3 regions of the Isoptericola dokdonensis DS-3 genome follow, and region 3 is predicted to be linked to each of the others. Evidence: riboswitches for the same ligand, from Rfam matches in the RefSeq annotation. Region 3 holds a riboswitch; each other region holds the start of a gene.
What was found. A riboswitch is a leader RNA that binds a small molecule or an ion and turns the genes downstream of it on or off. The one in region 3 is predicted to bind cyclic di-AMP.
Positions count from the first base shown of each region.

Region 1: it holds a riboswitch for cyclic di-AMP, as region 3 does, so the genes downstream of both, I598_RS10345 (C40 family peptidase) here and I598_RS11855 (M15 family metallopeptidase) in region 3, are expected to answer to the same signal.
Region 2: it holds a riboswitch for cyclic di-AMP, as region 3 does, so the genes downstream of both, I598_RS15385 (C40 family peptidase) here and I598_RS11855 (M15 family metallopeptidase) in region 3, are expected to answer to the same signal.

Region 1 is NZ_CP014209.1:2,218,431-2,221,697, forward strand. Features, by position in the region: gene I598_RS10335 (exodeoxyribonuclease III) at 1-655, shown strand, start outside; gene I598_RS10340 (septum formation family protein) at 681-1,379, shown strand; cyclic di-AMP (ydaO/yuaA leader) riboswitch at 1,743-1,891, shown strand; gene I598_RS10345 (C40 family peptidase) at 1,890-2,741, shown strand; gene I598_RS10350 (right-handed parallel beta-helix repeat-containing protein) at 2,838-3,267, opposite strand, start outside.
Region 2 is NZ_CP014209.1:3,358,405-3,361,671, reverse strand. Features, by position in the region: gene I598_RS15395 (ABC transporter permease) at 1-152, shown strand, start outside; gene I598_RS15390 (universal stress protein) at 216-1,157, opposite strand; gene I598_RS15385 (C40 family peptidase) at 1,319-2,131, opposite strand; cyclic di-AMP (ydaO/yuaA leader) riboswitch at 2,135-2,319, opposite strand; gene I598_RS15380 (C40 family peptidase) at 2,572-3,267, opposite strand, start outside.
Region 3 is NZ_CP014209.1:2,540,093-2,543,359, reverse strand. Features, by position in the region: rRNA gene I598_RS11865 (23S ribosomal RNA) at 1-1,286, shown strand, start outside; rRNA gene rrf (5S ribosomal RNA) at 1,397-1,513, shown strand; cyclic di-AMP (ydaO/yuaA leader) riboswitch at 1,711-1,865, shown strand; gene I598_RS11855 (M15 family metallopeptidase) at 2,075-2,983, shown strand; gene I598_RS11850 (hypothetical protein) at 3,088-3,267, shown strand, end outside.

The sequences.
Region 1 (3,267 bases), 320 kb from region 3:
GGCGGTGACGGGGTACCACCAGTGGAACGGGGTGGCGGTGGTGTCCCGGGTGGGGCTGGAGGACGTGGAGACGTCCTTCGGCGGCCAGCCGCTGTTCGGCAAGGAGGGCGTGGACCCGGCGCTGGAGGCGCGGGCGCTGGGGGCGACGTGCGGCGGCGTGCGCGTGTGGTCGCTGTACGTGCCGCACGGCCGCACCCTGACGGACCCGCACTACGCGTACAAGCTCGAGTGGCTGGCGGCGCTGCGGGCCCGGGCGCAGGAGTGGGTGGCGGCGGAGCCGGACCTGCCGCTGGGGCTGCTGGGCGACTGGAACGTGATCCCGCGCGACACGGACGTGTGGGACGTGTCCGCGTTCGAGGGGCACACGCACGTGTCGGCCCCGGAGCGGGAGGCGTTCGAGGCGTTCGCCGCGTCCGGGTTCACGGAGGTCACCCGCGAGCACCTGCCGGCGGAGCGCACGTACACCTACTGGGACTACCAGCAGCTCGCGTTCCCCCGCGACAAGGGGCTGCGGATCGACTTCGCGTACGCGTCGAAGGCGCTCGCGGCCCGGGTCACGGGGGTGACGATCGACCGCGACGAGCGCCGCGGCAAGGGGGCGAGCGACCACGTGCCGGTGGTGCTCGACGTGGCGGCGGGGCCGGGTCCCCGGTAGCGGTCCGCCCGGATAGGTTGTGGCCATGACCGAGCGCCCCGACGAGCCGAGCTTCGCCTCCCCGGGTCCGGCGGTCCCGGCCGGGACCGGCCCCGTTCCCGCACCGATCACGGGCGGCCCGGACGGCGCCCGCGTCGTGCCCGACGTCGTCGCGCACCCGGACCCGGCGGTGCACGGCGGCCGCTGGGGCGCGCCAGGTGGTCCGACGGCGGCGGAGCGGGCGGCTGCCCGACGGCGGGCCCGCTGGTGGGTCGCGGGGGTGCTGACCGCCGTGGTGCTGGTCGTGGGGGTCGCCGCGGGGGTCTCGTGGCTGGTGTCGAGCGCCCGCGAGCGGGCCTGGGAGCCCGTGTCCGCCGACGTGACCGCGCCGGCACGGGTCAACGCGGTGCAGCTGGTCCTCGGGTCGTGCCTGGCGACGGTGCCGGAGTCGTCCCCGGTCACGACGGTCGACGTGGTGCCGTGCGACGACGAGCACCGTGCGCAGGTGGTGGGCCGCACGGACTCGGCCCCCGAGGCCGTGTGGCCGGGCGAGGACGTCCTGGCTCGCACGGCGGCACGGTCGTGCACGGCCGACCTGCTGGGGCCGCAGGCACGGGGAACCGTCCCGGCGGACCTGACGTTCTCGGTGTGGACGCCGACGGCGGAGTCGTGGGCGGACGGGGACCGGGCGGGACTGTGCCTCGCGACGTCCGCGACGCCGTTGCCGGGCGACCTGCTCGAGTGATCGGGTGTGACCCGGGCGACATTGGGGGCAGGTCGGGGCCGCGGGCGCCACGCGAGTTGTGAAGGTGCCGCGCTGACCTGCACGGACGGCCCCCGTCGGCGGACGACCCGGCCGGCGGCGATCCGGCATTCCGGGCAAAACGACCGCCCTTTCGCCCGCGTCCGTCCGCCCGGGACGGACATGCCGGACCTGCGGCTTTTCGCCCTCCGGACGAGTTCCTTCACATCTTCTCCAGGAAAGCATCCACGACTCGCCGTTATCTGATTGTGACCTCGCGGTCCACGCTGGCTAGCGTGCCCGGGTCGCACCGCGTCCCTGCGTGGCGATGCACCGATCCGCAAGCCGAGTGCTGCCGGCGGACGGTCGCCTGACAAACCTTCACGGCAGCAGCGGGAGAACCACATCCGGGCGACCTCACGGTCGCCCTCGGGGTGAAGCCGTCCCTGGACGGCAGGCCAACACTTCTCGGCCTAATCCGACAGCTCATCTCGCAGGCTGGAGAGGTAGACGATGACCCACGCCCTCACCGGCGCGCGCCCGCACGCCGCCACCGACAGCCATCGCCGTTTTCGCCGTGCAGCGTTCGCGATGTCGCTGACCGCCGCCCTCGCCGGCGGCACCCTCGTCGCCGGTGCGCAGTCCGCCTCCGCGGCCCCCGCCGGCGCCAACGCCACGAACGTGCAGGCCCTCGGCGGCACCGTGGTGACCGCCAAGAAGCCCACCCCCCGCGTCTCGATCACGGTCTCCCGCAAGACCGGGACCAAGGGCAAGGCCAAGACGCGCCCCGTCTACACCGTCAAGGCCACCCGCGCCGGCGACGGTGTCAAGGGCCGCGCCAAGGTCTTCATCGACGGCAAGAAGGTCGCCGTCAAGAAGCTCAACGCCAACGGCGTCGCCCGCTTCCGCCCGACGTGGGGCAAGTACGACGTCGGCCGCAACAAGATCCGCATCGTCGCCGACGCCGCAGCCTCCACCGGGCTGGCGGACGTCACCAAGCACCGCACCGTGAAGGTCAAGGCCAAGAAGACCTCCGGCGCCAAGGTCGTCTCCGTCGCGCACCGCTACATCGGCTCGCGCTACGTGTACGGCGGCTCCAGCCCCCGCGGCTTCGACTGCTCCGGCTTCACGTCGTACGTGTACAAGAAGGCGACCGGCAAGAACCTGCCGCGCTCGTCGTCGGCGCAGCGCAGCGTGGGCCACCGCGTCTCGCGCTCCGCCGCGCGCCCCGGCGACATCGTCTACACGCCGGGCCACGTCGCCATCTACGCCGGCAAGGGCAAGGTCATCGAGGCCGGCAACCCGCGCACCGGCGTCGTCAAGCGCAGCATGTGGCAGGACAACCCGACGTTCATCCGCGTCTGACGGCTCCGCCACGAACGGGCGGCAGGCCGCACCCCCCGGGTGCGCCTGCCGCCCGTTCGTCGTCGCAGGCTCCGGCGCTCCGGACGCCCCCGGCGGTCAGGGCGCGGCGACGTCGCCGACGACGGCGTCCCCCAGCTTCGCCGGCACGTCGTTGCCGGTCGCGACGTCCCCGTCGAGCACGGCCGCGGCGTCGGCGAGGAAGTACCCGGCCCCGCCGTTGTCACGGGCGACGTTGCCCGCGAACAGGAGCGCCCCCCGGTTACCGCCGTCGGTGAACCCGTGGTGCCCGTTGCCCCACGCCACGTTGCCGACCAGGACGTGGGCCACCGCCGGCGGGTCGTCGCCGCCGCCGAGCGTGAAGCCGCCGCCGTTGCCCTGCCAGCCGGCGATCCCCCACCGGTCGAACCCGTTGCCGTACGACTCGTTGTCCCGCAGGGTCACCGCACTGCCGAAGTCCCCGAGGTCGACGCCGTCGTCCGCGTTCTCGAAGAACCGGTTCCGCATCACGACGTTCCCCTCCCCCGAC
Region 2 (3,267 bases), 820 kb from region 3:
TCAACCCGGTCACCCACGTCGTCACCGCGGTCCGTGGCCTCATGGCGGGCGTCCCCGACACCGGCGAGGTCGTCACCGTGCTGGTCTCCGCCGTGGTGATGACCGCGGTCTTCGCGCCGATCACCATGCACCTGTACCGCACCAAGCACTGACCGCACCCGCGACGACGCGACGGCCCCGGCGAGCTCTCGCCGGGGCCGTCGCGTCATACCGGGTCAGGCGGCGGACTCGGCCTGGAGCTCCTTGTCGCACCGCCGGGTCACGACGAGCACCGGGCACTTGGAGTGGTGCAGCACGGCCTGGCTGGTCGAGCCCAGCAGCAGCCCGCGGAATCCGCCCCGGCCGCGGGAGCCGACGACGACCAGGTCGGCCGCCGTGGAGAACTCGGTGAGCAGCTCCGCCCCGGAACCGTCGAGGACGTGCCGCTTGATCACGAGGCCGGGGTGCTCGGACTCGACCCGGTCGACGATGACGTCCAGACCGGCCTTGACGTCGTCGAGCACCTGTTCGTGGTCGATCTGCGACGGCAGCCACGCCAGCATCCCGGCACCCGTGCCGAGCGGCACCCCGGCGACGGCGACGAGCTCCGCGCCCCACGTCTCGGCCTGCTGGACGGCGTGGCGCAGCGCCACCTCGGCGGACGGCGACCCGTCCACCCCCACGACGATGCGGTGCACGTCGTGGACGGCGTCGCCGTCGCGACGCTCCGGGTCGTCGGCGCCGCCGCGGTAGGGCACGACGACGGTCGGGCAGTGGGCGTGCGCCGGCAGCGCCGAGGACACGGTGCCGAGCAGCCGTTCGGTGAACCCGCCGCGGCCGCGCGTGCCCACGACGGCCAGGCAGTGCTCGGCGGACAGCTCGACCAGCACGCCGGCGGCGTCACCGGTCGCCACGCTGCCCTGGACGTTCAGCCCGCGGCCCGCGAGCCGCGCCTCGGCCTCCGCGAGGACGGCCTTGGCGCCCTCGGCGATCGCCGTGTCGTCGAGGGCGGCGTACCCGCCGTCCAGGGACGCGGCGGTGAAGGACGGGAGCGAGTAGCTGCACACGACGTGGATGCCCCAGCCCACGCGTTCCGCGTAGGCCGCGGCCCAGTCGAGGGCGTGCAGGCTCGCCGGGGATCCGTCCACCCCGACCAGAACCACCTCAGGACGTGTCATCTCGCGCCTCCCGTCGTGTCCGGACCTCGACGTCCGATACAGCCTGGTTCAAGAGTAGCGAAAGCAGGGCGAAAGGCGTAGCAAAGCATCCGAGGGCGTGTGACACGACGACGCCTCGGCACCTGTCGAGGTGCCGAGGCGTCGGACGGTGCGCGGGGGTGTCAGCCGACGACGCGGAGGAAGACCGGGCTGGACTGCCAGAGGCTGGACTGGCGGACGGTCCAACCACCGGGGCGGGTGGCCTCGACCTGCTGGCCGCCGCCGGCGTAGATCGAGATGTGGCCCGGGGACCAGATGAGGTCGCCCGGCTGGGCCTCGGACTGCGAGACCACGGACACGTTGCTCGCGCTGCGGATCGCGCTGGACGAGTGCGGCAGCGAGACGCCGAGCTGGGCGTACACGTAGGTGACCAGACCCGAGCAGTCGAAGCCGGACGGCGAGGAGCCGCCGACGACGTACGGGACGCCGATATACCGCGCGGCGATGGAGACGGCCTGCGAGCCCCGCGAGCCGTTGGAGGCGACGGGCGTCGAGGTCTCGGACTCGGTCTCGGTCGCGGTGGACGAGGACGAGGAGATGTCGGTGCGCTCGGACGACCGCGACGGGGCCACGGTGCGCTCGATGACGGGCTCCGGCTCCGGGGCGGCCTTGATCTCAACCTTCTTGACGGCCTTCGGCGTGACCTTCTCGACGTCGATCTTCGCCTCGGCGGCGACCGTCACGACCGGCGCGGACTCCAGGGCCTGGCGGGCCTGGTCGGTCAGCGCACCCAGGTCGACGGTGCTGAGCTTCTTCGCGGCGTCCGCGTCGACCGGGGCGGCGTGCGCAGCGGTGGCGCCACCGATGGTCGAGACCAGGAGGCCACCGGCAGCGGCGGCGACGGCGACCCGTCGACCGGCGGCACCGGCAGGAGCAGCCATGAGGGGCCGGCGTGCGGCGCGGTGCCGTCCGCGCGTGGTGGTGCGTGCGTTCAACAGTTTTCCTCTCCCGTCGCCTACGAGGTCAGCTGTCGGGTTCGGGTGGGAGAAATCACCCGGCCGTCCAGGGCTCGCGCCCTGACCGGCTTCACCCCGAGGACACCGTCTCCGATGCCCAGAATTGGGTCCCCCGCTCCTGCCATGGGTTCCGTCTCCCCGACCGGTGGCAGGACTCGGCGTCCGGTCGAGAGTCGGAGGAGTGCTCCACCGACGGATGAACGGTATCCGATCGGCGACCCGATGTCACGTTTCGATCACGGCTTCGTGACCGACGATCTCCCGGGCCCTGGATCCGGCCGGTGCGCGGCCTCTGCGGCACGGCCGACGAGGCGTCGCGGCGCGCCCGGAGCGGCGTCCACGCCGCGCCCGGAGGGACGGTGAAGGGCCCGGTCCGCACGGGTGCGGACCGGGCCCTTCGGCGAGCGGAGCTGGCCGACTCAGCCGACGCGGATGAACGTCGGGTTGGACTGCCAGATGCTGCGGAACTGGATCGTCTTGCCCGGGCGGGGGGCGTCGATCTGCGTGTTGCCGCCCGCGTAGATCGCGATGTGGCCCGGCGTCCAGATGAGGTCGCCCGGCTGGGCGTCGGCGCGGGACACGACCGTGCCGGCGTAGCGCTGGTCCGAGGACGACCGCGGGAGCGAGACGCCGACCTGCGCGAAGACGTACTGCGTGAAGCCGGAGCAGTCGAAGCCCGACGGGGTGGAGCCGCCCGACACGTACGGGACGCCCACGTAGCGCGACGCGACGGAGATGACGGACGACCCGACGGCGGACGCCGGGGCCGAGGAGGTCTCCGCCGGCGCCTCGGTGGACGCCGAGAGGTCGGTGCGCTCGGAGGACCGCGACGGCGCCACGGTGCGCTCGACGACGGGCTCCGGCTCCGGAGCGGCCTTGATCTCGACCTTCTTGACGACCTTCGGCGTGACCTTCTCGACGTCGATCTTCGCCTCGGCGGCGACCGTCACGACCGGCGCGGACTCCAGGGCCTGGCGGGCCTGGTCGGTCAGCGCACCCAGGTCGACGGTGCTGAGCTTCTTCGCGGCGTCCGCGTCGACCGGCGCGGCGTGCGCAGCGGTGGCGCCACCGATGGTCGAGATCAGGAGGCCACCGGCGGTGGCCACGACGGCGGC
Region 3 (3,267 bases):
CAGGTGGTCAGGTAGAGAATACCAAGGCGATCGAGATAATCGTGGTTAAGGAACTCGGCAAAATGCCCCCGTAACTTCGGGAGAAGGGGGGCCTGATCCGTCAACACCCTAGCGGTGGGACGCGGTGAGGGCCGCAGAGACCAGGGAGAAGCGACTGTTTACTAAAAACACAGGTCCGTGCTAAGTCGCAAGACGATGTATACGGACTGACGCCTGCCCGGTGCTGGAAGGTTAAGAGGACGGGTCAGCTTCGGCGAAGCCCAGAATTTAAGCCCCAGTAAACGGCGGTGGTAACTATAACCATCCTAAGGTAGCGAAATTCCTTGTCGGGTAAGTTCCGACCTGCACGAATGGCGTAACGACTTCTCCGCTGTCTCAACCGCGAACTCGGCGAAATTGCACTACGAGTAAAGATGCTCGTTACGCGCAGCAGGACGGAAAGACCCCGGGACCTTTACTATAGCTTGGTATTGGTGTTCGGTGCGGTTTGTGTAGGATAGGTGGGAGACTATGAAACCCGCGCGCCAGCGCGAGTGGAGTCGCCGTTGAAATACCACTCTGACCGCATCGACCATCTAACCTCGGTCCGTGATCCGGACCAGGGACAGTGCCTGGTGGGTAGTTTAACTGGGGCGGTTGCCTCCCAAAATGTAACGGAGGCGCTCAAAGGTTCCCTCAGCCTGGTTGGCAATCAGGTGTCGAGTGCAAGTGCACAAGGGAGCTTGACTGTGAGACCGACAGGTCGAGCAGGGACGAAAGTCGGAACTAGTGATCCGGCGGTGGCTTGTGGAAGCGCCGTCGCTCAACGGATAAAAGGTACCCCGGGGATAACAGGCTGATCTTCCCCAAGAGTCCATATCGACGGGATGGTTTGGCACCTCGATGTCGGCTCGTCGCATCCTGGGGCTGGAGTAGGTCCCAAGGGTTGGGCTGTTCGCCCATTAAAGCGGCACGCGAGCTGGGTTTAGAACGTCGTGAGACAGTTCGGTCCCTATCCGCTGCGCGCGCAGGAAACTTGAGAAGGGCTGTCCCTAGTACGAGAGGACCGGGACGGACGAACCTCTGGTATGCCAGTTGTTCCGCCAGGAGCACCGCTGGTTCGCTACGTTCGGAAGGGATAACCGCTGAAAGCATCTAAGCGGGAAGCCTGCTTCAAGATGAGGTTTCCAACAGAACTATTCTGTGAAGGCACCCAGCTAGACCACTGGGTAGATAGGCCGGAAGTGGAAGACAGGACCAAAGACTGTCGCAGCTGACCGGTACTAATCAGCCAACAACTTCACACACACTCCTTGCATGCACGCGTCCACTGTGCGGTTCCCGAGAAACGGGCACCACCCACACCACCCCCTCAGACCAAGGGGACCGGTGTGGAACCCGAACAACTCGACAACGTTACGGCGGTCACAGCGTAGGGGAAACGCCCGGTCCCATCCCGAACCCGGAAGCTCAGCCCTACAGCGCCGATGGTACTGCCCTGGAGACGGGGTGGGAGAGTAGGACGCCGCCGGACACCCTTCACAAACAGGCCCCCCAACCACCAGGTTGGGGGGCCTGCTTGCCTTGCCCGGCGGGCCACCCGAAGACCGACGTTCCTGCAGGTCAGGAGCTCTCGTGATCTGTTCGTGACATTTCCCGCCGGACGGGATAGTGTCCAGTGACCCCTCGGGCACGAGGGGCATCCGGGCGGGCGCCGAGCCCTGTCGCCGCTCCGGATCTCCGACGTACGAACGACAGGGGCGGGGGAACCACTTCCGGACACTGCGGTGTCCTCGGGGTGAAGTCGTGCGGGATTCGTCCCGCCGGCCGGGTCAGTCTCCGACCCGAACCCGACAGCTAACTTCGTGGGCGCCAGGAGATACTGCATGCCGATCCGTTCTTGCGGGCGCCTTCTGACGCCCCGCCTGTCCGACGCCACCGCGAGCATCCCGTCGTCGGCTTCGCACCACCGCCCCTCCTGCGCCGTCCCGATGCGCCGCCTGCCCTCGGCAGGCGCTCGGTGACCCGGGCGACGTCGCCGATCGACGCCCGCCCGCCCGCGTCGTCAGGTGCCGCTCCTGTCACCACCGCGCCCATGACGCGCGCCGAGATGGCGCGCAGCCGAGGTCGGCACTTCGCCGAGCCGGCTCGACGTCGCCGGCGCCCGGGGCCGACCTGGTCCTCCCTCGCCCCGACGAGCTGGCGCCTGAGCGTCGGCGTCGGCCTGGCGGTGACGATGGCCACCACGACGGGGCTTGCCGCCGCCTCCGGCACGCCGGTCCCGCTGCTCAGCAGCGCTCCCGACGGTTCGGAGCCCGTCGTCGACACCGCGGGCACCGGGCTGGGCATCGACGTCGCGCACGCCGCGACGCTGCTCGCCGACCGTGACCAGCCCGCGTCACGGGGCTCGTCCGCCACCCGTGGCGAGATCGGCGCCCGTGACGCCTCCGCGTCACGCAACGGCGCGCGAACCGTGCCCGGTGGCGTCGTCGTCGCGGCGGACGCGACGCTGCCCGCGGAGAAGGTGGAGGTGGACGTCGAGTCCGCGCCCGAGCCGCCGGTGCTGCCGGGCTGCGACGGCGTCGCGACCGGCGCCGGCACCAACGGCAACATCTCCCTGAGCGAGATGTGCGTCCTGTGGGACGGCGGGCCGTCGATCCGTGCCGACGCCGCCGTCGCCCTGGCCCGGCTCAACCAGCAGTACCGGGCCGTGTTCGGCGAGGACATGTGCATCACCGACGGTTACCGCAGCTACAGCCAGCAGGTCGCGACCAAGGCGGCCAAGGGATACCTCGCCGCGACGCCCGGCACGTCGAACCACGGCTGGGGCCTCGCCGTCGACCTCTGCCCCGAGACGTACTCGGGCGACCGGTGGTCGTGGCTCGCGGCGCACGGCCCCGCCTACGGCTGGGACAACCCGGACTGGGCGCGCGCCGGCGGTTCGAAGTACGAGCCGTGGCACTGGGAGTTCACCGCGGCGGTCGCCGTGCAGAACGGCTCCTGAGGTCGCAGCCGCCCCGGGACGCAGCAGGTCCCGGGGCGGACGCTCTCATGAAGTCCTCATCTGTTGCTGGCAGGGTGGGGTGGTCCGCCGACGGAAGGATCGCCATGTCCAAGTTCTCGAAGATGCTCAAGGTCGCCCAGCAGGTCGTCGACGCGCAGGGATCGTCGCGGCAGCAGGGTTCCGGTCCGTCGCGGTCCGGCGCGAGCTCGGGATCGTCCCTGCGGTCGACGATCGAGAACGCCGTCGCGTCGTTCGGTGGCGGATCGAGGCCGCAGGGCCCCGCG